DNA from 2 places in the Lysinibacillus sp. NPDC093688 genome. Region 1 is predicted to be linked to the other one. Evidence: riboswitches for the same ligand, from Rfam matches in the RefSeq annotation. Region 1 holds a riboswitch; the other holds the start of a gene.
The links. A riboswitch is a leader RNA that binds a small molecule or an ion and turns the genes downstream of it on or off. The one in region 1 is predicted to bind cobalamin.
Positions count from the first base shown of each region.

Region 1 (15,102 bases):
ATGGAGCCTGAAAACTTCAAGTCATTTTGAAGTTCTTTCGGTAATTGATCTAGCTGTTCTTTTGTATATGGAACAGAAGAAATAAGAAGGCTCATGACTTCATCTTTGCCATATTGTTTATAATAGTAGAAATCTGTATCATCTTGATAAATGAGATGATCTTTGTAAGTTGTACCAGGTTGAATCTTAATAGCAGTTTTTGGTGTATTATTATTTATTTTATCCTCTTGTGGAATAGCTGCCATTTTACTTGTTTTAAGTGTATACGGTTCAGAAGAACGGTCACCAAGATTCATTACTTTTACAACATAGGTTTTATCCTTTTTCAATGCAATTGTCTTCGCTTCGTTTTCATCAATTGTTGATCCAAGAAGCAGACTAAGTAACCCCATATCGTTAGTTAATGAAGAAACTGGGATTAATTCATTTGTTTCCTCATCGTATTCGAATATATTACCAGCTGGTGATTGGTTTATACCTTTTTGAATCTTGAAACCATAAACGGCATTTTCTTTAGCTGTAAATTTGAAGTAATCCTCATCATCTTCAGTTTGGAAGTATGCTTTTTGATCTTTACCAATATCAAAACGAATCGCTTGGTCCATAATTTGCTCAACGTTTTCCGGTTGTTCCATAGCACCTGGATTCATGAACATATTCATAAAATCATTTAGTTGATTACGTTTTTTTGCTGTATATTCATTAAAAGGTAAAAGATCCTTTTGTACGGTGTTTTCTATCATTCCTTCTAATGTAAGGCCGTCTTCATCTTCAGGAAGGGTAACGACTTCACCTTTTAATGTGTAAGGAATGATGGATTCACTAACAGTTGCTTCAGTATCAATACCGCCGCTAAAGAACATATCAAGTGAAAAATTGTTACTGTTTTTATTAGATACGCTTATTACATACTTTTCATTTGGCATAGCATCGACAACCAAGCTTACTCCATCGCCTTTATCCGTGCCGTAAGATGCTCGGATTGGATATGCCTCATCTAATTCTTCAGCATCAACTATCTCTGTTGCTAAATCTTCCTTTAAATAAAGCTCCATGGATGCTGTAACACCTGGAATCCCAGTTAAATCAAATTTCAGTGTCGTTGGTTCATTCACTGAAAATGTAAAATAATCTTTGTCACCTAGATGATCTTCAGAAAGTAGGGTATAGTTTTTCCCTGCTGTACTGAATGGGAATTTTTCAATCTTTTCCATATGCTCCATATCTAATGAATCAATTGGTAATTCTTTAGTCGTTTGAGCTGTGAAAACATAGTTAGAATCGCCCTTTGAGCTATAGTTTCCATTATGGTCTTTCACTCCGATCAGAAGGGTTCCCTTCTGATCTGCATTATATAGGTATCCTTCTTGCTTGCCTACGCGAACATCATTGACGTTAATTGGTTCTACTTTTTTATTAGAACCTTCAGGGTAGAAGTACAAATCAAATGCATAATCATATTTGTTTGCACCTTTTAATGTCAGTTGAGCATATTCATTTGCATCTAGATCAACCTTGTACCATTTCTTTTCGTCCGGTTGGTTGAATGTACCTTTTTCAGTATTTAATGTATCCTTTTTAAGGACTTTAGCGTTTTTCAAGCGCTCTTCTTTTGTTTCGGAATACTGTTTTGGTAAATCTTTAATATTAAACTGTAATGCTTTCACAGGATCTACTAGGCCATGTCCATATGTAAGATCATAGCCCGTCTCACCTAAATCCTTTGCAGTCTTTTCGAGAATAGCTTCTATTTCATAAGGCTTTAAATCTGGATATTTTGATTTTAAAAGGGATGCCACACCGGCAACAACAGGAGATGCCATCGATGTTCCACTAAATTTTACAAAGGATGATCCTTTTTTCTCATCATGAACTGTACTATAAATTTCTTCACCTGGAGCTACTAGGTCAACCGATGGACCATAGTTTGAATAGCTTGATAATTTGTTTCGATCATTCGTAGAACCTACACTTATAACGCCTTCGTAAGAAGCAGGGAAGGAGTAATTATCTGTCGATTCATTTCCAGCAGCAGCTACAATGGTAACTCCTTTATCAATCGCTTTCTGAACGGCTTCCTCCATTAATGGAGATTCTCCATAGCCACCAAGACTCATATTGATAACGTCGGCGCCTTGCTCGATGGCATAAAGGATGCCTTGTGCAATGACGAAATCATTAGCACCATCTTGTCCGTTGAATACATCGATCGGAAGAAGCTTGGCCTTTGGATTAATCCCGTGTCCTCCAATACCATTATCTTTTGCAGCACCAATAATTCCTGCTACATGTGTTCCATGGTCACCAGGATAAGAAGTATTGGCAGGTGCTGCAGCATTATATGGAGGTAGCACATGAGATTTTAAATCTGGATGTTTAAAGTCCACACCAGAATCGATAACTGCCACTTTTACATCATTGTTACCTGCTAATTCTAGAGCTTTATCAATTTGAAGTAGGTTTAAATGATACATATCTTGTTTCTTTGGATCTGTCTTTGTGCCAAAGGAATGATACACATAGCTCGGAGATACATTTTTAACCCCTTTTTGTGTAGCATAATATGAAACTGCTTTTTCTAAATCTGTTCCTTTGTTGAGTTGGATAACATCGTAACCTAATGAAGGAATAGAGCGGATCACTTTTGCACCAATTTTGTTATGTACATTCTTATCTAGACCTGAATGTTTGACGATAATTGTATCCTTACTAATCCATTCTTTTTGATTTTTGAATGTTTGGTCCTTATTGCTAGCTACTTTCACTAAATCTTGGTTCTTTGCTGTTTTTTGTGGAGCTTCAGCGAAGGCAGAAGTAGCAGGAACCATTAGTGCAGCAGATGCTACTAAAGCGATAGATTTCTTTTTCCAGTTTTTCAACTGTTTTCCCTCCTTGGGTAATTAATTATTTGTGACATCTATACTATTACGAATGGGTGATAGAAAAGTTTCATAAATGAGGATATATTTTTCAAAGATTCCATTCTATATTTTACCATATGTTTTATCCATCGTAGAAATTACGGCTGCCATTCCTACTCGATTTGTAAGATTGGAGTAGAAGAGGAGAGTGTATTAGCCGCGATAAATTTCAACTATGGACAAATTGTCTTATAACTGCTCAATCAGTCTGTGTAAATCTTCCTTAGAACGAGGCATTTTACTATTTTTCTCAAATAGTTTTTTGTTTTGTAAAGCAATGGCCATATCGAAGACCCATGGGCGTTCAAGATGGGCTCTCTCAAGCAAATCCTCTTGAAAGAACAGTTCAACGGGATCCCCATTATAAATAATTCTCCCAGCTTCCATGACGATTATTTGATCTGCCCATTCATAGGCTAACGGGATATCATGCGTTGCCAGTAAAATGCTTCGTTCACCGTTTTCTAACGTAGCTAAATAGTGTAAAACTTGTGCACTATAATAATTATCTAATCCAGCTGTTGGTTCATCTAATAATAAAACGGAAGGTTCCATTGCAAGTACTCCTGCCATTGCGACACGTTTTTTTTGCCCAACGCTTAAAAAATGGATCGGCTTATCAAGCAATGCTTCAACTTCCGTTTGAGCGACAGCCCACGCAATATTCTCTTCCATTTTTTCAGTTGTCCAGCCAAGATTCATAGGTCCAAATGCAATATCTTGCTTAACAGTGCCAGAAAAAAGCTGGTTGTCTGCATCTTGAAAAACAATACCAACCTGTTGACGTAAGTCTTTTAATGCTTTTCTACTGTAGTTAAGTGCTGTGCCTTGAAAGGTTATACTTCCAGCTGTAGGCTTCAAAATTCCATTTAAATGCTGGAATAACGTTGATTTTCCAGCTCCATTATGACCAAGTAAAGCAATTTTTTTTCCTTTTGGAATCTGAAGTGTAATGTCTGTTAAAGCATGCGTTCCGTCTGCATACGCGTAAGATAAATGTGTTAATTCAAAGTATAAGTCTGTCATGAGAAAAAACCTCCATAAATGATGAGGAGTATAAAAATTGCAGCAATACCTAGCCAGTTTTTCGTGTTATAGCTAACCTTCTCCTGCCAATAGACCGTTTCGCCACCACGTGCTTCCATCGCATTGGTTAGCTCACGACTTCGTTGGAACATCTCGACAAATAAAGCAGCAATCAGCATTGAGACCGAGCGAAGCCACTGCATAGGGGAGCTGTATCCTAGACGTGCCTGCTGAGCAAGATGAATTTTTTGCATACTGTCTAAAAAGATAAAAATAAAACGATACGTTAGTTCTAGTAGCTCAACAAATAAAGTGGGCAGTCGCCATTGTCGCAAGACGTAACAAATAGATTGTACTGATGTCGTGAGAATTAAAAAATACAAACAGCTAATGCTGCCAAGGACGATGAAAAAAAGCTGTTGCGCTGTCAGTAAGCTCGCACTGCCAACAAATATTGTCCAATGATAAAGAGAAAATGACCAAATAGTTGGAGGTAGCGTGCTTGTTGCTGGCGCTATAGAAATTAAAATGGATGCTAGGCTCGATAATAAAAAAAATCCGGGTAGCAATAGTAATTTTGCGTAATATTTAGCAGGGATTTTTGCACCTGAAATGATAAAAGCACTCATCACAATAAATGTAATGAGTGAAATTCGTTCATCTCTCATGATAAGCGACAGTAGAAGCAGACCAAGGGATAGCGTCATTTTTTCTAGCGGATGAACAGACGCTAGTTTATTCATATAAGCATACTTATCAATAAGTAACATCTCTTAACCTTCTTTATGTTTACCACGCATTAAGCCGATGAAATAGCCGATAAATCCGGCTCCAATAGCAGCTTGTAGTGCGAATAATAAACTTTCTATTTCACCACTTGGTGGCTCCCATAAGCTTTCAAACCATGGCTCGTAGTTAGCATCTATTTCACCGATTGCTGCCTCCGCTTCACCATCAGCACCTTCAAAATCTGCGCCTTTTTGAATGAAGAGGGGAATGATTGCTAACAACACAACAATTGCTAAGAGCAATAAATTTTTTTTCATGTTAGTGAGCCTCCTTTGCTGAGAAAACACGTAAAGCTTTTAATTCACTCACATTGTATTTTTTCAAGAAGTTCATAACAATCACTGTTAAAATGCCTTCACTAACAGCAAGAGGAATTTGTGTTAATGCAAAAATACTAGAAAACTTTGTGAATGAAGCCATAAAGCCTCCGACCTCAGAAGGGAAGGCAAGAGCTAATTGTACAGAAGTGACAATATATGTACCTAAGTCACCAAGCATTGCTGCTAAAAAGACTGCTACTGAAAACGACAGTCCCATTTTTTGTGAGCCTTTAAATACATAGTAAGCGATAATAGGGCCCATAATGGCCATGGAAAAGGTGTTTGCCCCTAATGTTGTAAGCCCACCATGTGCTAAAAGTAAAGATTGGAATAATAATACGATTGTCCCGATAACACTCATCGCTAATGGTCCAAAAAGAACTGTCCCAAGTCCAACCCCTGTCGGATGCGAACAACTACCCGTTACAGAAGGGATTTTTAAGGCTGATAGCACAAAGGCAAAGGCACCCGATAGTCCTAATATCATTTTTGTTTCAGGATTTTCATCAATGGTTTTACGAATAGAACGTAATCCTAAAATAATAAAAGGAATTGATACGACCCACCAAAAAATCGCCCATTCGATTGGCAAAAAGCCCTCCATAATATGCATCGCAAATGCACGATCTGGCACGAATAAAAATGCCAATAAGAAATAACTAAGCTTCCAACCTGAGAATTTCAAAAATCTCTCCTCCTCACATTAAAATTTTTCGAATTAGTATGCGAAAAAAAACACTTTTCCGGTATTGGAAAAGTGCATAGCTAAAAAATGCAAATAAAATTCTAATCTGCTAAGCCGCACACCCATCCTCGTAGGTTGAAACGATCACATATTTTTCGGCAGGTCTCCTGGCTTTAGTTCAACGTTTTATAGGCCTTCCCATCCTTTGGACAGTGACATTATCTATAAAACTCCCTAGTACAGTGGCGGGACCGCGCCGGACTTGAACCGGCTTCCCTTTTAAGCGAAATGATGAACAATTCGCACCGAAAAAAGATGAAGTTGTGAGATTTCACGACAAAGTGTAACATGATTTTCCATATATATGCTATACTTTTTATGAAAAAATTTTTAATTGAGTGTTTATGTCGAAAATTTAGATAAATAGAATAGAAATGTCATATTTTTCTTTAAAAAATTAATGAAAATGTCACAAATTAAGAAAGAAATATTGAAATTTTAAAAAAATAAGCTATGATAGAAACAGTTTTTAATTTTATAAAAAAACGACAAATTCATATAAAACATCCATAAGTGCTTGAATATTTTCAAGATAATAGGGAAATCGGTGAGAGTCCGATACAGCCCCCGCTACTGTAATAGCTGATGAAATCGCGGATGCCACTAGTGAAAACTAGGAAGGCGCGAAAGTAAAAGGAAGCTTAAGTCAGGAAACCTGCTTATGTGATGATGCATGCAAACTTTTCGGAGGGAGAAGTTGAAGCGAAAGCGAGTACATATCTATATTCGTTTTTTTGGGCTTCTACAAACCTTTACTCTTCGTCTAGAGTAAAGGTTTTTCTTTTTCCTAAAAGCAAATGAAGGGAGAAAATTTATGACAACTTGGAATTTAGAGGGGATGAAAACACATCTTTTTATATGCAATGGTAGTAGCTGTATGAAAAAAGATGCTGAGGACATTACTCAGGCAATTCGTGATGAAATACAGTTACTGGCACTTGATAAGGAAATACATACGACAAGAACTCGCTGTAACGGCAGGTGTAAGGATGCTTGTGTTGTCATTGCTTATCCTCAGGGGAATTGGTACCGTGTTCCGACAACGGAGCATGGGAGAGCACTTGTACAAGATTTAAATCATGAATCGTTACTAAATGAACATGTCTTTACTTTACGTGAAGGTTCGTTACAACGTACAGCACAAACAACAGCCATTAAAGGTATTGAAAAGGTGAAAGAGGGGTAACAAAATGGCGCAAAAAGGGAAGATTTTCGTAGTTGGCTTTGGCCCTGGAGACTTTAAACATATTACGACTCGTGCTGTAGAGGCACTACAACAAAGTCATATGATCATTGGTTATAAAACCTATGTTGAGCTTATTCAGGATTTAGTTAGTGCAAAGTCGATTATTAGCACTGGTATGACAGAGGAAGTTTCACGTGCACAGGAAGCGGTACGTCAAGCAGAGGCAGGAAGTATCGTATCGGTTATTTCCAGCGGTGATGCCGGTGTTTATGGAATGGCCGGATTAGTGTATGAGGTATTAATAGAGCTTGGCTGGACAGAAGCCACTGGTATCGAGGTAGAAATTGTTCCAGGTATTTCTGCTATTAATTCGTGTGCAAGTTTACTAGGTGCTCCAATTATGCATGACGCCTGTACCATTAGTTTAAGTGACCATTTAACTCCTTGGAATTTAATTGAAAAGCGAGTAGAAGCCGCAGCAATGGCGGATTTTGTGATTGCGCTTTATAACCCAAAAAGTGGACGTCGTACGAGACAAATCGTAGAGGCACAACGAATATTATTAGAATATCGTTCGCCAGATACACCGGTTGGTCTTGTGAAAAGCGCGTATCGTGATCGTCAGGAAATTACGATGACGACTTTAGCAGAAATGCTCGAACATGATATCGGCATGTTAACAACCGTTATTATCGGGAATTCAACAACATTTTTCTACGACAATAAAATGATCACACCACGTGGTTATCAGCGCAAATATACACTTGGTGAAGAAAAACAGCCGTTACGACCACATCAACGACTGAAGGAAGAAAATGAACCATGGGCCATGAATCAGGAAACAGGGGCAGCGCGGAATGATTTTGCGACAGATCCCAATGCGAATCGTATAAAACCCAGTTTAGCTATAACACCAGAACCAAAGCTTAAAAAATCATCACTTGAATTGGCAACAGCAGCTCTGGCAATGGTGAAGGGAACGAGCGCTGTGAAGAGTTCACCTAAGCTTGTTCAACAAAAAATCGAATCCATTTTTGAATTAGCTGTTAGTCCAGGGGTAGCCAATAAGTTTTTTACTCCTCAACAAATGATGACATTAGCTGAGGTAGTTGGTGAGGAAGGAACGATGGAGTATACACCTGACCATCAAATTCATTTGAAAATTCCAACGGCTGAGCCTGAGGTAATTACAGCAAAGCTTCGTGAAGTGGGCTTTTTACTAACACCAATTGGTGACGTACTGTCGTTAAAGGCTTGTGATTTCTGTTACGGAGAAAAAACCGATTCGATTCCATATGCGGAAGAGATTCAAGAAAAGCTTGGTGGCATGTCGTTACCGAAAACATTAAATATTGGCTTTAATGGCTGTGGAATGGCGTGTTATCGAGCGGTATTTGATGATATTGGCATTGTTTATCGTAAAAGTAAATTTGATGTTTTTATTGGTGCCAAGCCGGTTGGTCGAACAGCACATGCGGCCCAGCCTGTTGTGGAGGGATTAGAGCCAGAACAGCTAATACCGCTTATTACTGACATTATCGAAGAATATAAAGCAAATGCACATCCAAATGAACGATTGTTTAAATACTTCAAGCGTGTGAAAAAGATCCTACATTTTACGTATCAAGATATGTCTTCAAAAATAAAAGTAGAGCCAGCTCCATGCGGCGACTAGTGAGGGGTAATGAGATGAAAGCAATTTTATTTGTCGGCCACGGGAGCCGTTTAGAAGCAGGAAATGAAGAGGTGCGTACGTTTATCGAGCAAATGAAACCTCGCGTTGATGAGAGTTTTTTAGTAGAAACATGTTTTTTAGAGTTTGCCTCGCCGAACATTGAAGAAGGTATTACGAACTGTGTGAAAAAGGGTGCTACAGAGGTGCATGTTATTCCGATTATCCTTCTTCATGCGGGGCATTCAAAAATGCATATTCCAGCAGAAATCGAACATGCGCGTGAGCATTATCCAAATATTACGTTCACATATGGTCAAACAATCGGTATCCATGAAGAAATATTCGCTATTTTAGAAGATCGTTTAGCAGAAATCGGCTTTAATGCTGAAGAAGAACATGCGGATACTGCCGTTTTATTAATTGCACGAGGCGGCAGTGACCCGTATGCAAATGGTGATTTTTATAAAATCACACGCTTGTTATGGGAAAAACTCCCTGTACAATATGTGGAAAGCGCCTTTATGGGTGTCACAGATCCTCGTGTTGAAGAAGGAATTGAGCGCTGTGTGAAGCTTGGTGCTAAGAAAATCATTATGCTACCTTACTTTTTATTTACAGGTATCCTAATGGAACGAATGAATGGTATGTGTATGCAATTTACCGAAAAATATCCTGATTGTGATATACAAATTGCCAACTATTTTGGCTATCATGAGCGTTTACAAAATGTGCTTTTAGAGCGTATTGAGCAAGCTGTGAATGGCACATCAACAGGTATGCAAGATTTAGAAAATTATCGTGCTTATGCGGCAGTGCATGGACATGCGCATCATCATCACCACCATGATCACGATCATGGACATGACCACCATCATCACGACCATGACCATGACCATCATCACCATGAAGAGGAGCCAGTGAAATGATTTTCATGTTAGCGGGGACGAGCGATGCAAGGAATTTAGCGCTTGAACTACAGTCAGCAGGTTTTTCTGTGACTGCAACGGTCGTCACTGATTCAGCCGCTTCAAGCCTTGCAGAAGTAGGCCTTCCTTATTTAGTCGGTCGTTTAACGGCGGAGGAAATGGCGACGATTATTACAGAGCGAGGGTACCGTTTAGTTGTAGATGCCTCACATCCATTTGCTGAAGAAGCTTCAAAAAATGCGATGGCGGCAGCTGAGCAAGCAAATGTTCCATATATTCGCTATGAACGTGCGCATGAGCATTATGCCCATCCACTAATTACGATTGTGAAAGATTATGAGGAGGCTGCTCATTTAGCAGCGGGAAAACGTGGCGTCATTATGCTAACGACAGGCAGTAAAACGCTAGCGACTTTTACAAAGGTGTTACATGGCTTAGAAGATACACGAGTGATTGCGCGCATGCTTCCTCGACTCGATAATATGGAAAAATGTGAAGCACTTGGTGTGGCACAAAGAGATATTGTTGCCATACAGGGTCCTTTTTCAAAGGAATTAAACGAAGCCCTCTTTCGTCAGTACGGTGTGACATTGATGATTACGAAAGAAAGCGGCAAGGTTGGCTCAGTGGATGAAAAGCTAGAGGCTGCCCTTGCATGTGGCATCGAAACAGTTTTAATTGCAAGACCAAATATCAAATACGGACAGCAATATTCTGCATTTGAAGATGTATTACAAGCTGTAGAAAACACACTTTAGGAGGCAATTCAGATGGATTTTAAAACAGATTTCAAACCATTAACAGTAGACCCGGATAAAATTTACGATTACAGTTTCGCAATTATTGCAGAAGAAATGGGCGAGCATAATTTCTCGGAAGATGAGTGGAAAATTGTACGTCGTATCATTCACGCTTCCGCTGACTTTGAATTAGGACGTAGCGTTATTATTACACCAGGAGCAATTGAGGCCGGTATTAAATCAATCCTTGCTGGTCGCCACGTCATTGCAGATGTGCAAATGATCGAAAGTGGTTCAGGGAAAAAACGTTTCCAAAAGCATGGCGGCGATTTACACTGCTATATTGCAGATGAAGACGTATCGATTGAAGCGAAAAAACACAACACAACACGTGCAATTATCTCTACGCAGAAGGCTGCTAAATTACATGAAGGTGGCATTTATGCAATTGGTAATGCACCGACAGCATTGCTGGAATTAATTCGTTTAATTAAAGAAGGCTTAGCGAAACCAGATTTAATTATCGGTATGCCAGTTGGCTTCGTATCAGCTGCTGAATCAAAGGAAGAGCTATTAAAACTAGAAGGTATTCCATATATTACAAATGTTGGTCGTAAAGGCGGTAGTACAGTGACGGTTGCCGCATTGAATGCTGTCTCACTTTTAGCGGATGAACAGGCGAAAAAATAATGGAGCGGAAGCCTAAAAAGGATCCTAAAGACATGCGTCACGGTTATACAACGGGATCCTGTGCAACTGCAGTAACAAAGGCTGCATTACTCGCTTTAATTACAAATGAAGAGCAAGAAACAAGTACCATTCATTTACCGATTGGGCGAGATGCAACCTTTACGATAGAAAAATGTACATTTCAGAACGATGCTGTAAGCTGTGAGACGATTAAAGATGCTGGTGATGACCCAGATGCAACCCATAAAGCACTCATTGTTGGCACAGTAAGCTGGGCGGATATGCCAGGCATTCATCTGGACGGTGGAATTGGTGTCGGGCGCGTAACAAAGCCCGGCTTACCAGTACCTGTCGGAGAAGCAGCCATCAATCCCGTGCCACGGAAGATGATTCATAGTACTGTACAAGCCGTACTCGATGAATTTCAAATTAAACGGGGTGTTAACGTTGTTATTTCCGTCCCTAAGGGTGAGGAAATGGCTAAAAAAACGTTAAATGGGCGCCTTGGTATTATCGGAGGCATCTCCATTTTAGGCACAAGGGGAACCGTCGTGCCTTTTTCGAGTTCCGCCTATATGGCCAGTATTGTGCAAGCGATTAGTGTTGCGAAAGAGGCTGGTTGTGAGCATTTAGTTGTGACGACAGGTGGACGTAGTGAAAAGTATGCGATGGCACAGTACCCTAATTTGCCAGAGGAAGCGTTTATAGAGATGGGCGATTTTGTAGGCTTTACATTAAAGCATTGTAAACGACTAGGTATGAAACAAGTATCGCTTGTTGGGATGATGGGGAAATTCTCGAAGGTTGCACAAGGTGTCATGATGGTGCACTCCAAAAGTGCGCCTATTGATTTTAACTTTTTAGCTCAATTAGCAGTGGATATAGGTGCAGATGAAGAAACTGTTACGAACGTACGAGAGGCTAACACTGCTTCACAAGTCGGAGAAATTATGGCGGAGAGTGGCTATGATGCTTTCTTCCACCGTTTATGTGAGGCTTGCTGCTATTCATCATTACACCATATTAAGGGCAGTTTAACGCTTTCTACATCGATCTATTCGATGCAGGGACAATTATTAGGAAGGGCTGATGACATTGCATCGATCGATGAAATTGATTGGGATAGGGGATAACGGACAAGAAAGCTTACTACCGCAATATGTAAAGTGGATTGAAGACTGTGAGGTGCTGGTAGGTGGAGAGCGAGTTCTAGCATTTTTCCCGAACTTTACAGGAGAAAAAATGTTGATTAAAGGTGGACTTTCAGCGCTAGTTGAAAGATTGTCTGCAGAAACGAGAAATACTGTTATTTTAGCGTCAGGTGATCCATTATTTTACGGAATCGGTGGGTATTTAGCGAAGAAGCTAGACATTGACGTTTATCCATATCTGAGCTCAGTCCAGCTTGCTTTCTCAAAGATGGGGGAAAGCTGGCAAGATGCTTATGTCACAAGTATTCATGGGCGCTCCATGAAAGGCTTAGCACAGCGTATTGATGGTAAAAAGAAAGTGGCACTGCTAACTGATGCAGAGAATAATCCAAATGAGTTGGCACGTTATTTAAAACATTTTGGTATGACAGAATACCGTGCATTTGTGGCAGAAAATTTACAGGGCACAAATGAAAAATTCGGCTGGTATTCACTTGATGAATTAGAAAAGGTTGATTTTTCTCCTTTAAATGTAGTCATTCTACAGCAAACTTCAGGTCCGAAACGCTATGCACTCGGTATCGATGATGAAGAATTCTCACAGCGTAAGCCTGATAAAGGTCTGATTACCAAAAAAGAAATTCGTATCTTAAGTTTACAAGCGATGCAGCTACAAAAGGATAGCATCATTTGGGACGTTGGTACATGTACAGGTTCGATGGCTATTGAGGCCGGTAAGCTTGCGCCAGAAGGTCAAATATTTGCAGTAGAGAAAAACGCACCTGATTTGAACAATTGCTTGCAAAATCAGCAAAAGTTCCGTGTAGATATTACAGCTATTCATAGTAAAGCGCCTGCGGGACTTGAAAACTTCCCTGATCCCGATGCGATTTTTATCGGCGGCACAGGAGGAGAAATGGTGGAGCTTTTACAATTATGCTGTTCACGCTTAAAGCCAAACGGTCGTATTGTTTTAAATGCTGCAACCATTGAAAATTTATATAAGGCTGTCGAAGCGTTTAAGTCTTGTGGCTTCGCTGTAGACATATTGCAGGCACAGCTTGCACGTAGCAAACCAATATTAGATATGACACGTTTTGTCCCATTAAATCCGATTTACATTATTTCTGCATATCGAAAGGAAGAAAATCATGAGTAATCTTGGTATTTTATATGGCTTGGGCATAGGTCCTGGCGATCCAGAGTTAATTACAGTTAAGGCATTCCGTGTCATTCAGGAATCGCCTGTTATTGCGTATCCAAAAAAACTAAAAGGCAGTAAAAGCTACGCACATCGTATCGTAGATGTCTACATTAACCCAGCAGAAAAGGACATGCTTGGCCTAGTATTTCCAATGACAAAGGATGAGGCTGTTTTAGAACGCGAATGGACGAAATCAGTTGAACTTGTGTATGAAAAATTACAAGAAGGTAAGGACGTCGCATTCGTAACAGAAGGAGATCCATTATTATATAGTACGTTCATCCATATGATGAAGCTCATGCAGGACATGCACCCTGACGTTGAAATTCAAACAGTTCCTGGTATTTCTTCGTTCAACGGTTCAGCATCACGACTTGGAATTGCGCTAGCAGATGGTGATGATCGTGTTGCCATTGTACCTGCACATGATGACTATGAGGCTATGCGTGAAGCGATTGAAAGTCACGATGCAGTAGTGTTTATAAAAGTAGCGAAGGTTATTGATTTAATGCTTGAGGTGCTACGTGATTTAGATTTACTAGATAAGGCATCTGTCGTAACAAAGGTAACATCTGACGAGGAAATCATTTGGGATGTTCGCGAGCTAGACGGTGTCGATTTAGAATATTTAACGTTAATGGTGGTGCGTAAATAATGAAGAAAATATATATTGTCGGCGCTGGTCCTGGTGATCCAGATTTAATTACAGTCAAAGGTTTACATATGCTACAAACAGCAGACGTTGTTATGTATACAGATTCTTTAGTGAGTGAGGACCTGATTGCAAAGGCAAGACCTGATGCAGAGGTTATTCGTACAGCAGGTATGCATTTAGAGGAAATGGTAGCGGTCATGGTAGATCGTGTTAACGCGGGCAAAGTAGTAGCTCGTATGCATACAGGAGACCCTGCTATGTATGGCGCGATCATGGAGCAGGTGGCCCTATTAAAAAAAGAGGGCATTGGCTATGAGGTCATTCCTGGTGTTAGCTCTGTCTTCGCTTCTGCTGCGGCAATAGGGGCAGAATTAACAATTCCTGACTTAACACAAACACTTATTTTAACGCGTGCCGAAGGTCGTACACCTGTACCAGAATTCGAAAAGCTACGCGATTTAGCGAGTCATCACTGTACAATTGCATTATTCCTGAGCGCAACGCTAACAAAGAAAATAGTAAAAGAATTACAAAGTGCTGGCTGGGCTGATGATACACCAGTAGCTGTTATTCATCGAGCTTCTTGGCCAGATCAAAAAATCGTACGGACAACATTAATTGAACTGGATGAAGCAATGCGTGTGAACGGTATTCGTAAGCATGCGATGATTTTAGCCGGCTGGGCATTAGATCCGGATATTCATGATAAAGATCAATATCGTTCGAAATTATATGATGCTACCTTCACACATGGCTTTAGAAAAGGTGTGAAGACAAGTGATTGAGTTACAAGAGGGCGTCTTACCCGAGGTTAATCAACGAAATCCTTATGCAGTTGTCGCCATTACAAAGCACGGTGTTCAAATCGGACGTCGCTTGCAGCATACTTTTGCTGCGAGCGATTTATATTACATGAGCAAATTTGAGCAGGGGGATGAAGCGGAAAAGCATATTCAAATGTTTACAGGTACTGTGCGTTTACTGCTGCCTACTCTTTTTAAGCAATATAAAGGCTTAATTTTAATCATTTCACTCGGTGCAGTTGTTCGCATGATAGCACCGATTTTAAAGGAT
Region 1 covers NZ_JBNNUX010000045.1:8,615-23,716, reverse strand. Annotated here, with positions in the region: gene ACQKN2_RS22405 (S8 family peptidase) at 1-2,879, opposite strand, end outside; gene ACQKN2_RS22400 (energy-coupling factor ABC transporter ATP-binding protein) at 3,111-3,947, opposite strand; gene cbiQ (cobalt ECF transporter T component CbiQ) at 3,944-4,717, opposite strand; gene ACQKN2_RS22390 (energy-coupling factor ABC transporter substrate-binding protein) at 4,721-4,993, opposite strand; gene ACQKN2_RS22385 (energy-coupling factor ABC transporter permease) at 4,995-5,741, opposite strand; cobalamin riboswitch at 5,882-6,066, opposite strand; cobalamin riboswitch at 6,296-6,479, shown strand; gene ACQKN2_RS22380 ((2Fe-2S) ferredoxin domain-containing protein) at 6,616-6,987, shown strand; gene cobJ (precorrin-3B C(17)-methyltransferase) at 6,992-8,662, shown strand; gene ACQKN2_RS22370 (sirohydrochlorin chelatase) at 8,677-9,588, shown strand; gene cobK (precorrin-6A reductase) at 9,585-10,346, shown strand; gene ACQKN2_RS22360 (precorrin-8X methylmutase) at 10,359-11,018, shown strand; gene ACQKN2_RS22355 (cobalt-precorrin-5B (C(1))-methyltransferase) at 11,018-12,151, shown strand; gene cbiE (precorrin-6y C5,15-methyltransferase (decarboxylating) subunit CbiE) at 12,108-13,328, shown strand; gene cobI (precorrin-2 C(20)-methyltransferase) at 13,321-14,028, shown strand; gene cobM (precorrin-4 C(11)-methyltransferase) at 14,028-14,813, shown strand; gene ACQKN2_RS22335 (cobalt-precorrin 5A hydrolase) at 14,806-15,102, shown strand, end outside.

Region 2 (15,102 bases), on a different contig from region 1:
TGGAAGATGATGAAATGCTTGAACCTTTTGTCGTTGAAATCACTCAGTATCTAGAAGGAAAGCGGAAAACCTTTACTGTTCCATTTGAATACGTAGGTACGCAATTTCAGCTAGCTGTCTGGAATGCACTTTGTGAAATTCCTTATGGACAGACGAAATCCTATTCCGACATTGCAAATGAAATAAATAAACCAGCAGCTGTTCGTGCTGTAGGAGCGGCTATTGGGGCTAATCCGGCATTAATTACTGTACCGTGCCATCGTGTTATAGGGAAGAATGGCTCATTAACTGGCTATCGGGGCGGATTAGAAATGAAGACACTGCTCCTGGATCTGGAAAAGCGAGCTTTATCTAGCACTGAGTAATTATTGCCGTACAATGAATGGAGGTTCCTTCATGAAAAGTGAATTATTCTATAAAAATCCGAAAACCATTCTGAATAAAGGGACTGGCTTTCTTTCTGGATACACGCATTCATTAAATCCTTATACAGGCTGTTCATTTGGATGTTCCTATTGTTATGTACGCGAAATGCCTGTATCTCTTTTTCGAGAAGGAGAATGGGGAAATTGGGTCGATGTTAAAAACGGAGCCGCGAATTTATTAAAAAAGGAGCTTCATCGCGCCAAAGCCAAAGGGAATGTAACCATTTTTATGTCATCAAGTACAGACCCGTATCAACCAATAGAGCATAAGGAACAAGTGACGCGATCTTTACTAGAAGTTATGGTAGAGGATCCACCTGACTTTCTATTAGTACAGACTAGAAGCCCACTTGTAAGTCGAGATATCGATTTGCTGCAACATTTTAAAGATAAAGTTCGAGTAAGTATGACTATTGAGACAGATAGGGAAGATATTCGCAAGCATTTTACGCCCTATGCTCCACCTATTCCAGCAAGACTTAAAACACTCCAACAGCTTGCTGAATTCGGTATTCCTGCACAGGTTGCCATTGCACCCGTATTACCAAGTAGCGAACGATTTGCAGAAATATTGCGTCCCTTGGTTAATCGAGTATGTATTGACGATTATTTTATGGGGGACGGCAGCGGTGGTAAACGAACACAAAAGATGGGCTTACAAGCGTTATATAGAAATCTGGAAATGGAAGAATGGTATCATCCATCCGTCTATCAAATGGTTTATAAACGAATGCGGCATTATTTTTCGGAAGATGAACTTTTCATTAGCCAGAAGGGTTTCGAACCGTAGCGATCAAGTCTTCATTTTGGACCTAAAATCGCTTTTAGAACAGGTTTCGTCTGATCTTACTTAAATCGTAAACTTGGTAATTTATAAAAATGAATTAATAGAGATGTATTATGAAAAATAAAAAATATTTTAAAATAGTTAGAGGCGATTGTTTGCTAAAATCCTAACAGAGGATAAATAACGAACCTTTTCGTTAGAAACCCATAAAAACATTCGTGTTTTCGTTATAGGAATGCTAGTTACTCATCGGTTGGAGACATCTTCAATTCAATAAAACACGAATATTATATCTGAAAGTAAAAATGCAATTTCCTCAAATTTTCTGTGGTGTAGTGATAATTTGGCACTACGTGGATGGCGGAGGCAATGCCGCCAACAAAATATGCAGTATCCTTATCAACCGCGGTTAACAACTAATCATTATCACCCTGTTTATTCAAAGCATTTGAACGGTTACGATATTTTTTCCAATAAAAAATAACTACCCAATTACAGGTAGTTACTTTCCTTTTAAAGAAAGGCTGTTTTCTTAAAGAGTGTTGCTAAACTAAATTTTGAAGGACAACAAAAAAACAGAGTTAATCTACAATAATGCGTAGAGATCAACTCTGCTTTTTTATATTTTGAAAACCGTATCTTTACTAAAAACATCGTTAGTTGAAAAAGAGTTACAGTATTATGTATTTAAACGCTCAAAGGCATTAATACTCTAGATTCATTTGTCACAAAGCCATTTTTTCTAAAAAATATCTCGGGTTTACCATCGCCTCTTTCAGTTGATAAATATGCTGTATCAACCTCTTTCTGTGTAAGGATATTCTTTAAATAATTTAGTAAAATCGTGCCAATCCCATTTTGTTGAATATTAGTTAGCACACAGATTTCATTTATATAGAAGTTCTTAGTATCTGCCCATTGTTCTTCATTTCCAACTAAAAAACCACTCATTTGATTATCGGAATTAAAATAACCTATCCCGATATATCCAGGAGTCTTACTTATATCTAACAACCGTTTGTAAGATGTCTGAGAACTCCAAGGTTCGTTCCACGGATTAGAAGTAAAAATGATTGATGCTTCTTCTAAATCTTTTTCTGATAATAAACGAACAACATTTTGCATTAATAATTCCTCCTCTTAATAAACCTTGCCACAATTTCTTACTTTACATATTGCTTCTTAAACTAACTTGCTCTGTTAGTTTAAACAAATTTTATATTTCTCTTGAAAGAATATTCCACCAAAGCATAGAGTAAACCTGCTATACCAAAAATAATAATAGAACTAATCATACTTAAATTATATTCATTTATATAACGTGCATATATTATTTCAAAAGCAAACGCCCCTATTACTCCACCAAAAAAAGTAAAGATAATCACTTTAAACAGTAAAGATTTTATAAACTTACTTACGATAAATGTTAGTGGCAAAAATGAAATAGGATATAACATAAAGGCGAAAGAACCAATAAAGAACAAATAAAGAATTCCAAAATCACGAAGTCCCATATATTCTGATGTCCTGATTTTATTTCCTTCTAATGCTTCTAGTCCTAATCCTGCTAAGGAAAACAGCAATCCAAACGGTATCCACATTAGTAAACAATGATAAAAAGTTTTCATACTATTATGCTCCTATGAATTTCATAATATTGTACAATCAAACTTCATAATAAATCAGACGAAAAAAGTGGAATAAAGTTACAAATTCCTATTTAACCAACTTGCTCCGTTAGTTGAATAGAAACAATTTTTGAGAAAACTGCGTAAAGAAAAAATTCTTGAAGTGTTCGTAAATCATCGTTTTTTTTATTTCGTTGTAAGATCAATGTTGCAACAGTATGCTAGAAGTGATGTAGACGTGAAGCGGGTAGGTGGGATGCATGCCTTTTTCAACACATCTTAAAAGATCACATGTAAAACCCGCGGATCTAATGTTTTACGATTTTTATTTAGGAAAACAGGTTCTGATATGATCTTAAAGAAGCTTTATACGATGCCAGAAGCGGAAATAAGTGTGGGTGAAGGGGCATATCCGTTCTTTTTCCGTTTTCCATCAATTCGAATCATTTACCACATCAACTTGATCCCATGTTAATGAAACAAGTTCAGAACGTCTCAGACCTGTTGTTGCTAACGATTTAAACATTATCTCATTCGCATCGAAAAACGTGATTGGTCGCGTTCTAAATAGCCAAATAGCTGTTTAGACATTACTTCAACGAAAAAAGGGAACCGCAATTTGCGATTCCCTAAAATTTTTATTTATTTGCACTGTTTATAACACTTAGTGAATTGTTAAGAGCAGATTTGCCCTTATTGGCGTTAGGGTTTGATGAACGAACGGATGTTAATACAATATCAATCGTTCCATCAATTTTCGTCCATGTGTTTCCATCAATTGCCCTAAGTATAGGTTCCTGTGTATCCCATTGATGTTCCAGATCATCCGCATCTTTTTTCGCTGAGGAAAAGTCATTTGAGTTAACAGCTTTTAGCATGTCATTCTCAATTTTGATAAAATCTGATAACTGTCCAGCTAATGTCGTTTGCGATGCATTGGATTGTGATAGGATTTGGTTACTGCGCCAAATATAACTGCCTACTCCAAAAACTAAGAAAATACACAATACCACAATGGTTTGTACCAAAACATTTTTCTTGCTTCCGTTTGTCACTACTGTTTCATTTTTTGCTGCTATATCAATTTTTGAAATAGCGAGATAGATGATGATGGCTAATATAGCTACAAGAAAAATGACACTTGTAACAGTTGTCCCTAAACCTAACCCTCCATTAGCTTTAGGTTGAGATAAGTAATCTCCGATTGATGCTCCAAGCGGACGAGTCAAAATATACGCAATCCAAAACGCTAATATTCCATCCAATTTCATTTTCCATGCCAAGAATATACAAGCAATGATGACAATGACTGTTAATCCAGTTTTAAGATATCCAAAACCTAATTGTTCAGAATATAAATCGCCAACTGCTGTTCCAAGTGCAAAGGTGAAAAGAATGGTAAGCCAATAGAAAACTTCTCTTTTTCTTGTATAGATCGAGTGGATTGACAATGTTTTTTCACTAAGATACCAAAAAAGAAAAGTTAATCCAAGAAGTACTGAGAAAATTATTGTACTAACCTCAAGGCGTATTCCCATATAATCTGTCATGTTATCTGTTACCAATGTACCAAATACACTTATAAGTACAACTGTTAGCCAATAAATGCTTGGCACATATTTATTTACTCTAAACTGAAGATACAAAACAATAAAAAAGGCGAATCCCATTATGATGGTCGTATTCATTAACCCAAATCCAAGATTCAAATTCAAAAAATCAGCAAACGTTTCCCCTACAGTTGTACATAAAACCTTGATAACCCAGAAGAAAATAGTAACTTCTGGTACTTTGTTCAAGAATTGACGACCAGAAGTTTGGACAATTTCAGTTTGTTCAGAATAGGATAAGTTTCCTTTCATAGAACTCATCTCCTTTTTGTAAGTAGTCATTGTTACTATGCAATTTCCATCTCTATTTTCATTTGAGATGACGCCAGTCGTATAGGCGGCTAAGCCACCTGTGTTTTAAATGAAAGCTTATTCCTCGGTTTAATATCATTACTTGATACTTATCTGAATATTTGTATTAAAATTTTAGACTACTGATTTTTTAGGCAACCACCTCAAGCAAGAATGATAACCACACACAATCATGAGTATGGTACTTTGCAAAGTTGCCTCTACTACTTTTCTTCATTTTTTCACCTCCCAAAATGATTTTAAAATCTCAAAAACTTTGAATGCTTTAATAGTTTCATTCATGATATCTAAAAATTTTTATGCACTCTAAAAGAGGGCATACTTAGTTTATAAAACAAAACTGTCCATTTCCTATATAAAAACTTAAAAATTCCTTAATAAGCACCATTACTTTCAAAATAATGATAAATTGTAGATAAAGTTAAGGTGCTTCCTGCTTTTTGGATTAAATTTTGTAAATAAATTTGGAGGCTTTTATGTCATTCTTAATTACTTTATTTGAACAACACAGCTATTTGATTTTATTTATAGGGATCTTTTTAGAGCTCATGGCTCTTCCTATATCTGGGGAATTTTTAATGAGCTATGCAGGATTCTTTGTTTATCAAGGGGAAATGAATTATTTTTTGGCCATTCTCACAGTCTTTTTATCTGCTGGTGCAGGAATTACGTTAACTTATTGGATAGGGAAGGCAGGAGGCTATAAACTAATCGAGAGGTATGGTAAATATGTACATCTTGGACCTGAAAGATATAAAAAAACAGCTGATTGGTTTGAACGATCAGGCAGTAAATTATTAGTTTTTGCTTATTTTATCCCTGGTGTAAGGCATTTTACTGGTTATGTTTCAGGTGTTTCTAAGATTCCTTTTCGAAAATTTATCATACCGGCATATACAGGCGCTTTTTTATGGGGAATTTGTTTTATTACCCTTGGAAAAGTACTAGGTCCAAAATGGGAAACTTTCCATCAAGCAGCGAGTAAATATTTAATTATTTTTCTTATTGTTTTGGCTGCTTTGTTAGCAAGTTATCTCATCTTTAGGTTTTATAAAATTCAAATTAAAACCTTTTTTATTCATTTGTTAACATGGTTAACAAACCGATTAAGAACATTAAGGGCCACGGAAATTTTTCTTATATTCCTAACTTCAGTGCTAATTGGAATGGTGATTTTGATGTTTGGGATAGCACAAGATTATCTAGAAAATGATGTTGCCCAGTTCAATCAAATCGCAGAATATTTGGTTCATTCTACTGTTTATATAAACTGGATGGAAGAACTTTTAATATTCCAACATTCATTCACATTTAGCAGCATTATAGTTGTAACCATCATAAGTATTTGGATAAAGAAACAGAACCGGTTACTAGAATATCTTCAACTCGGTGTTTCCATATTAGGAGGTATACCTTTCCGTGCATTCATCTTGGAGGCTTTCTCTTTCCTCCAATCGATTGGTTTTGAGGGGGAATTTCATTCAGCCGATTTTCCTGACTTAAAGGCCACTTTGACGATCATCATTTATGGAACATGTATATTTTTACTAGTACGTCACTTAAAAAACAATTACTGGACAATTATTATTCCTTTATTGGGTTTACTCTTATTAATCGGTCTTGCGATTGGGAATATCGTATCGACCAATGTACTTCCCAGTGACATTATTGGGGGTTATGTATATGGCGGAGTTTGGATATTTTTTAACTTCCTGTTGTTTGAACTGTTTCGACTTGTGCTCGATAAAAATGAAATATAGAGAAATACTTTTATAGAAGGAAAGAGGATGAGGTTGAAATGAAAGCACATGTTCTTTTAATTGAGGATGAAACACAGATAGCTCGTGTCGTAAAAATGGAGCTGGAATATGAAGGTTATCAGGTCACAGTAGAACACGACGGTAGAGCAGGTTTTGAAGCAGCCTTACAAACAAACTTTGATTTAATTTTATTGGATGTGATGCTGCCTGGGCTAAATGGAATCGAGGTATTAAGAAGGCTAAGAAAGGAAAACAGGAATGTTCCTGTTATTCTTTTAACAGCTCGAAATACAACATTAGACATAGTATCAGGTTTAGATCAAGGTGCAAATGACTATGTGCCCAAACCATTCAGAATCGAGGAATTATTGGCCAGAATTCGTGCTTGTTTACGCAATCAACCTAAAGCAATTCAAGAGAATTCCGTATTGAAGGTGAATGATTTAATAATAGATGCAGATGCAAGAGAAGTCACTAGGAATGGAAAAAACATTACGTTAACACCCAAGGAATATGACTTTTTGCTTTATTTAGTCATGAATAAAAACAAAGTAGTCACACGGGAAAATATATTACTGAATGTTTGGGGATGGGAATATGAAGGTGAAGGCAACATACTTGATGTTACTGTAGCCCATCTCAGAAAAAAAATAGACGAAGGATTTTCATCCCCATTATTCACGACCGTTTGGGGAGTGGGGTATACCTTAAAGGAGAAAACAAATGAGGATTACCACAAAAATTAATCTATTAACGACTGCTTGGATGCTGTGTATTTTGATACTTGTAAATATCGCTGTCTATTTCTCGTTTATTAAATTCACGACTAATATGGAAGAAGTAGAACTGTTTCAAAAAGCCGAGGACTTAATAAAAGTTATTGATTCACTCGATGCATCCAGCAATATTAACGAAAAATTAGGTGATTTTTTAACTCCCCATTCTTATATTAGAATTATACATCCGAATAACAACGTCATTCATGAAAAAACCAATGATTTATTACTTTCAAAAACGATACAAGGTAAGTACGCTGAATCAAAGCAAGCACAAACACATTTGATTTCGGCAGAGCAAGATGAGGAACAGGTTTTAATTGTTCGTGTTCCAATTAAAGAAGGTAATCAAATTACCGGGAGTATAGAAATTGGAGAACGATTATTAGGTTTTGAAACTGATAAAGATATACTTCGTGCCATTCTAGGCCTCTGCACTTTATTAGCTGCTATTTTCTCCTTGCTTGGTGGCAAATGGTTGTCCAATATGATTATGAGGCCCATTTCAAACATGATTAAAACTATGGAGGAAATTGAAATGAGTGGGGTTCCTAAGCCCATCACCATTCAAAATCAGACAAAAGATGAACTCCATACAATGGCAAGAACGTTTAATCGAATGATTCACAGACTTCAAGACCATATGGAAAAACAAAAACAGTTTGTGTCTGATGCGTCCCATGAATTAAAAACACCTTTAACGATCATTATGAACTATACTGATTTTTTAAGAAGGCATGGATTAGAAAATCAAGAAATGACCGATGAAGCAATTAATGCCATTACTTCGGAAGCAAACAGAATGCAAAAAATGACACAGACACTTCTAGACTTAGCTACCTTAGAGAATGAAAGTGCTCTAGAATTGAATGAGCTAAATTTGGTGTCTTTATGCCAGAGAATTTTAAATCAAATGAAACAAGTTTATGGGCGTGAAATATCGTTACATTATGATGAGGATCCAATTGTTATATTTGCGGAGGAATTAAAAATTAAACAGCTTATGATTATTTTTCTAGATAATGCCATGAAATATAGTAATGATAAGATTGATGTATTTATAGAAAAGGATCGTCAACATGCCATTATACGTGTAAAAGATTATGGAATTGGGATACCACAGGAAGAACTTCGTAATATTTTTGAACGATTTTACAGGGTGGATAAAGCAAGAACTAGAAAAACAGAAGGCTCTGGTTTAGGACTAAGCATTGCAAATAGGATTATGAAATTGTATAAAGGTGAAATTAAAATTACAAGTCAAGAGGGAACAGGGACGACAGTAGCATTGTATTTACCATTTAGTAAATAAATATTTTTGACGTAAGAAATCCCAAATTGTCTATCAAAGTACTTTAGTGGAGTATCAAATGATGTTGATAAAGGCATTTTAGACAGATTCAGCCTGTGACTGCGATTGTGTTTCTAACTGTTGTAATAAAGTGTAAACAGGTCTCGTAACAAAAGAAGTTGGTTATATTTGAAACAGCTTTTAAGAGCCATGCTACGCTACATATATAGCGTAGCATGGCTCTTTTGGTTTTCACAATAAATAATGTTACCAATAAAAAACAAGTATTGGATAATTTAATGTTGAACTTATTGTACTAAGCAGCAGGTTAGTTGAAGAAAAAATAAAAGGATTCTTTCGCAGAAACAAGAATATATATTTATTGGTATTTTAATAAGCAATACTTGAGAATAGGAGGAAATGAATTGGAAGAGTTAATTAAGGAGTACGCTTTAGGATACACAATGCTTCGGGAAGCCATTGAAGGATTAACAGAGGAGGAGCTTCGTTACAAGCCCTCACCGGACAAATGGAGCATTCATCAAATCCTCATACATGTAACGGATTCCGAGATTTCGTCCACATCTAGGCTTAAAAAAGTCTTGGCAGAGGATGCGCCGCTTCTGATTTCATTTGACCAAGAGGCTTGGGCAAATAACTTGGGTTATGATTTGTTGGACCGTGAACAACATTTGCTTCTTTTTAAATTGCTACGTTCCAGTATGCAGCCTATTCTAGACCATCTAACTAGTGAACAAAGCAAGCGAGTGGGGGTGTATGTCGATCAGGCCCAGTTCACATTTAAGCAATTGCTGGAATTTCGAGTGCAACACGTTCGAAACCATCTTGATCAAATTGAACGGGTGAAGATTGCATATCAAGAGAACCAAACCTATTAAACTTATTGTTGGCTGTATTTGAAACAGCTTTTAAGAGCCAATGACAGCATGTAATTACAAGTATTATTTTTGAAAAAGAAATATATTAACAATAGTGAATTGACTAAAATTTCATTTAACGGTAAAATCAAATGCTAGTTAAGTTATTATATTTTTCTAATAATAATTCATTTAGAATAGTTTTCTCTTACGTCTATTAAATGCTAATTTATTTATAATTTCATTTAAATGAAGAATATTATGGAATTGCTATCTAGGAATTTTAATAGTTTTGTTCTTATAACTTAATAAATATTTTTTTGTTGGTGCAAATGACTTTGATCGTTTGCTTAAAAGGGAAATCGGTGTAAATCCGATGCTGTCCCGCAACTGTAATGGGGAGTCTATACAAAATGTCACTGTAGCGAGCTATGGGAAGGCGTATAGATGATGAACCTAAGCCAGGATACCTGCCAATAAAAGCAACAAACTTACATTGAACCACGAGGATGGTTGTAGTGGCCGGGTTGAGACACCCTTTTTTCACTATGACATCCTCTTGCAGACAAGGGGATTTTTTTTATGCCCTTTGATTTAAGAGAGGAGAGCGTTTTGAAGAATTCAACAACAAGAAATATCAACCTACTCTTATTAGTATTGACTGGTGTCGTTCTAATATCGATGACATTAGCGATCATGGTAGGCTCTGTGTCAATTACACCTAGTATTGTATGGCGCATTATTTTATCGCATATCCCGTTCAATCCACTTGCTATTACAGAGGATTGGAGTCGTTCGCAGGAAATCATCATTTGGCAAATTCGTACTCCACGCGTAGTGCTTGCCATAATAGTCGGAGCGGGTCTTGCTATTTCGGGAGCAGCCATTCAAGCTTTAGTTCGCAATTCAATTGCGGACCCGTACATTTTAGGGGTATCATCCGGTGCTTCTGTAGGGGCGACGTCTGTTATTTTACTTGGTAGTTTTTCGATTTTTGGTATGTATGCGCTATCATTCGCTGCTTTTATAGGGGCGACGATTGCTGTACTAATCGTGTTCTTCTTAGCACGGGTTGAAGGGCGTATTTCAGTTATACGACTATTATTAGCAGGGATTGCCGTGTCACTAGTTTTGTCAGCGTTGACGAATTTTATGCTGATGATGGCGAAGGAAGAGGGCGGTATTAAGGCTGTGATGTATTGGATGATGGGAAGTCTGGCTGGAGCGAAATGGATGAATATAATGATTCCATTCATCGTTTTAACTGTCGTTTACGCAATTTTACGTCTCCATGCACGTCATTTGAATTTACTTTTACTTGGCGAAGAATCTGCTGTTACGTTGGGTGTTAATATAGAGAAATTTCGACTGCTACTAATATTATTAATTTCACTATTGACAGGTGTACTTGTTGCAGTAAGTGGCGCAATCGGCTTTATTGGCCTAATTATTCCTCATATCGTACGCATGATTGTCGGTTCAAATTATAAGTTTGTACTGCCAGTTAGTGCATTAATGGGTGCGATATTTTTAATATGGGCAGATGCAATTGCTCGCATTGTGATTGCGCCTGAGGAAATGCCGATTGGAATTATTACGGCTTTATGCGGATGCCCATTCTTTATATGGATGTTGCGTAAGCAAATGTATTCTTTCGGGGAGGAGAATTAGATGGTTTATGTAGCAAAAAACCTTTCTTTTGCCGTGCATCAGGTGAAAATATTAAACAATGTTTCTGTACATATTCAAGAACGCGAGTTTGTTGGCATTATTGGGCCTAATGGTAGTGGGAAATCAACCCTATTAAAAAATATGTACCGTATGCTACAACCTCAAGAAGGAGAAGTATTTTTATTTAATGAAAATATTTACAACCAATCTTCAAAGGTAATAGCGAAGCAACTTGCCGTTGTAGGCCAGGAAACACCAGTGCTATTTGAGTTTACGGTTAAGGAACTTGTTGCAATGGGACGTACACCGCATAAAAGGCTTATGGAAGTGGATACAAAAGAAGACCTTGCTATTGTCGAGGAATCGATGCAGCAGGCAGGCGTATTACATTTAAGTGAGCGTACCTTTAGTTCATTATCCGGTGGTGAGAAAAAACGAGTCATTGTTGCAAGAGCATTGGCACAACAGGCTAAGATCATGGCATTAGATGAGCCAACGAATCATTTAGATGTTCAGCATCAGCTCCAGCTCATGGATTTGATACAGAGCTTGCCGATTACGGTCATTGCAGCCTTGCATGATTTAAATATTGCAGCAACTTACTGTGATAAAATTTATGTTTTAAAGGACGGAGAAATCGTAGCATACGGGACACCATTTGATGTATTAACGCCCTCATTATTACAAAGAGTGTTTGGAGTACATGCGGAAGTGAGCGTGCATCCTATCACGAAAAAACCCCATATTTATTATATATCTGAGCAATTTTTATAGTTAGTTAAGGGATCATAGATTTCATTCTATATAATATTTTTTGAAAAAAGGAGAAATAGAAATGAAGACATTTAAAAGCGTATGGCTTGTTCTTGCAATCTTAATGGTAAGTATTTTAACGGCTTGTGGTAACGAGGAAAAACAAGATTCAGCATCGCAAAGTGAGCAAGTAGAACCAGCAAAAGCAGAGGCAACGAAAGTAACGATTGAAAATAACGGTACGACACAAGTTTATACGGAAGCGCCTAAAAAAGCCATTAGCTTAAATCAGCATGTAACAGAAATTATGCTAGCGTTAGGCTTAGAGGATTCAATGGTTGGAACAGCGTATTTAGATGATGCAATTTATCCACCGTTACAAGCGGCGTATGAAAAAGTTCCGGTATTAGCTGAGGAATACCCAACAAAGGAGCAGGTGATTGATTCAGGAGCAGATTTTTTATTTGCAGGCTGGAAAAGTGGATTTAGTGAGAAGGGTGTTGGGACTCCAGAAGAACTAGAAGCACTTGGCATTCATACTTATTTACATACATCTTCAAGCATTACAAATCCTAAGTTAGAGGATATTTTCGCCGATATCAGAAACATTGCTAAAATATTCCGTGTGGAAGAGCGTGGAGAAAAATTAATTGAGCAAATGACAAAAGAAGTAGAGGACATTCGGACGAAGCTTCCGCAAAATAAGGATAATTTGCGTGTTCTTGTATTTGATAGTGGTGAGAAAGAAGTTTTCACTGCTGCACAAAACTTCATGAATGAACTTGTGACTGTAGCAGGTGGAAAAAATATTTTCGATGATGTTAAGTCTGGCTGGGCAACAGTTTCTAAAGAAGATGTAGTAGAGCGCAACCCCAAAGTTATCGTTGTAATTGACTATGGTTCAACTACTGCTCAAGAAAAAATTAATTTCCTGAAAAATGATCCGGCATTAAAAGAAACAGAAGCGGTATTAAACGGACGTTTCGTTGTTTTACCACTATCAGCAGCATCTGAAGGTGTTCGTGCAGCTGAAGCAATTCAAATATTAGCAAAAGGATTTTATCCAGAAAGCTTTCAATAATAAAGAAGAGGAGCTAGCCAATTGCTAGCTTCTTTTTTCATAGGAGGATGGGAAACGATGACAATAAATACATTTAACAATAATATTCCTGAAAAAACATTTGCTAAGTTAAACAGTGAAGGTGAATTTACACGTATTGCCGTGAGTCCTGGAATTATCAACAAACATTATACACCAGCACAATTTCAAAAAATCGCAGAAGTAGTTGGAAAGAGTGGAGCGATTAAATATTCTACGTCTTATAACATCATGATTTCTGTGCCGACGTTAGATCTGATAAGAGTGACGCAAGAGCTGGAACAGGTTGGTTTATATATTGCGCAACAAGGACAGGTTGTTGCGATGAAGGCCTGTGATTTTTGTGATGGGGTTAAGATGGATGCAGCAACAATTACAGAGGAGCTGTATCAGCAGCTTGATGGCTTGGAAGTGCCAAGCCGAATTCGCATTAATATGAATGGCTGTGCATCAGCTTGTTATAATGCCGTTTATGATGATATTGGGCTAGTATATCAGAAAGATAGCTTTGATGTGTATTTAGGGGCTGTTCCTATGGGGAAAAATGCACAGGCAGGGGAGCTATTTGCGAAAAAAGTACCTGTACAGCATATCGAAAATCTTTTACAGGAAATAATTAAGCTCTATAAAGAACTTGCCCTCCATAAAGAACCATTTTATAAATTTTACAAAAGAACAAAAACAGCAGACTATTGGCAAAAGCTAATAAATTAATGGTTGCCTCATTAAAAATATTGTATAAACCTACTTATTGCTTAAAAAATAAAATGATATGTTTTTTGTTTTAAAAATTTTCTTTATGGATATAAGCTCTGTAGCATCTATTAGACAACCTTGTGTGAATGTTCCCCTGCTTTTGCTTTAATATTGTGCGGCTTTCCTCGGATGAATCCTCATCATTTGGTATAATAAAGTATAGACTTTTTTTGAACGGAGAGAGATTGATATGAATGGAGCGCAAAAAGCGTTTTTTGAGGAAAAGGAGCGTTCACTTGGCGTTCATCTAAATGATGTACAGACGCAGGCGGTGTTACAAACGAGTGGGCCGCTGTTACTATTGGCTTCTCCCGGTTCAGGAAAAACGACGACGATTATTATGCGAATTGGCTATATGATTGAGGCGCTTGGTGTGAATCCTTCTCGCATAAAGGCTGTCACGTTTAGTAAGGCATCAGCCGATGATATGAAGGCACGTTTTGCAAAGTTTTTCCCGCATTTGCCACCGGTTGATTTTTCGACGATTCATAGTTTAGCATTTCAAGTTGTGCGGCAGACACTTGAACGCCAGGGCATTTCGTACGGTATCATTGAAGAATCGGACAAGCCTGGTGTTGTTTCAAAAAAACGAGTACTTCGCGAGATTTTTGAACAATTAAATAGCACAAAAATTACCGAAGATCAGTTAGACGAGCTACTGACGTACATAACGTTTATCAAAAATAAAATGCTGCCAGAACAGGAATGGGCAATTGCAGAAGTAAAGGTACCTAAAAAAGTCGAGATTTTACAGCGTTATGAGGAATATAAACGCACAGGTAGTGATCGTTTATTAATTGATTTTGACGATATGTTATTAATGGCGAATGATATTTTCACGAAAAATCGAGAGGTGCTGGCGCAATACCAACGCCGCTACGATTATTATTTAACGGATGAAAGTCAAGATACATCACCCGTTCAACATGCGATTATCGCGAAGCTCGTCGCAGTCCATCAAAATTTATGCGTCGTTGCAGATGAGGATCAGGCCATTTATAGCTGGCGCGGTGCAGAGCCAGATTATTTGCTGAATTTCCAAAAGGTATATCCGGAGGCGCATGTTTTACTTATGACGCAAAACTATCGTTCAGCTGCAACGATTGTAGAGCCAGCCAATATATTCATTCAGCGAAATAAAAAGCGTTTTAACAAACAAATGTTTACGGAAAACCCTGCTGCAGAACCGATCTCGTTTAAAATCCTCGAGAATTACAATTTACAGGCCAAGTATTTAGTGGACCAATTGAAAAATCTGTCTAAGCGCGGCTCAACGGCTATTTTATATCGAAATAATACGTCAGCCATTCCGCTTATGGACGCTTTTGACAGAGCAGGTTTGCCTTTCTATATGAA
Region 2 covers NZ_JBNNUX010000004.1:70,826-85,927, forward strand. Annotated here, with positions in the region: gene adaB (methylated-DNA--[protein]-cysteine S-methyltransferase) at 1-365, shown strand, start outside; gene ACQKN2_RS05245 (radical SAM protein) at 397-1,215, shown strand; gene ACQKN2_RS05250 (GNAT family N-acetyltransferase) at 1,900-2,337, opposite strand; gene ACQKN2_RS05255 (hypothetical protein) at 2,418-2,840, opposite strand; gene ACQKN2_RS05260 (hypothetical protein) at 3,479-4,702, opposite strand; gene ACQKN2_RS05265 (DedA family protein) at 5,239-6,522, shown strand; gene ACQKN2_RS05270 (response regulator transcription factor) at 6,561-7,268, shown strand; gene ACQKN2_RS05275 (sensor histidine kinase) at 7,246-8,610, shown strand; gene ACQKN2_RS05280 (DinB family protein) at 9,015-9,488, shown strand; cobalamin riboswitch at 9,775-9,959, shown strand; gene ACQKN2_RS05285 (FecCD family ABC transporter permease) at 10,149-11,138, shown strand; gene ACQKN2_RS05290 (ABC transporter ATP-binding protein) at 11,139-11,912, shown strand; gene ACQKN2_RS05295 (ABC transporter substrate-binding protein) at 11,974-12,972, shown strand; gene ACQKN2_RS05300 (precorrin-3B methylase) at 13,030-13,704, shown strand; gene ACQKN2_RS05305 (ATP-dependent helicase) at 13,937-15,102, shown strand, end outside.
Region 2: linked by a shared signal. The riboswitch ahead of ACQKN2_RS05285 (FecCD family ABC transporter permease) and the one ahead of ACQKN2_RS22385 (energy-coupling factor ABC transporter permease) in region 1 are both predicted to bind cobalamin.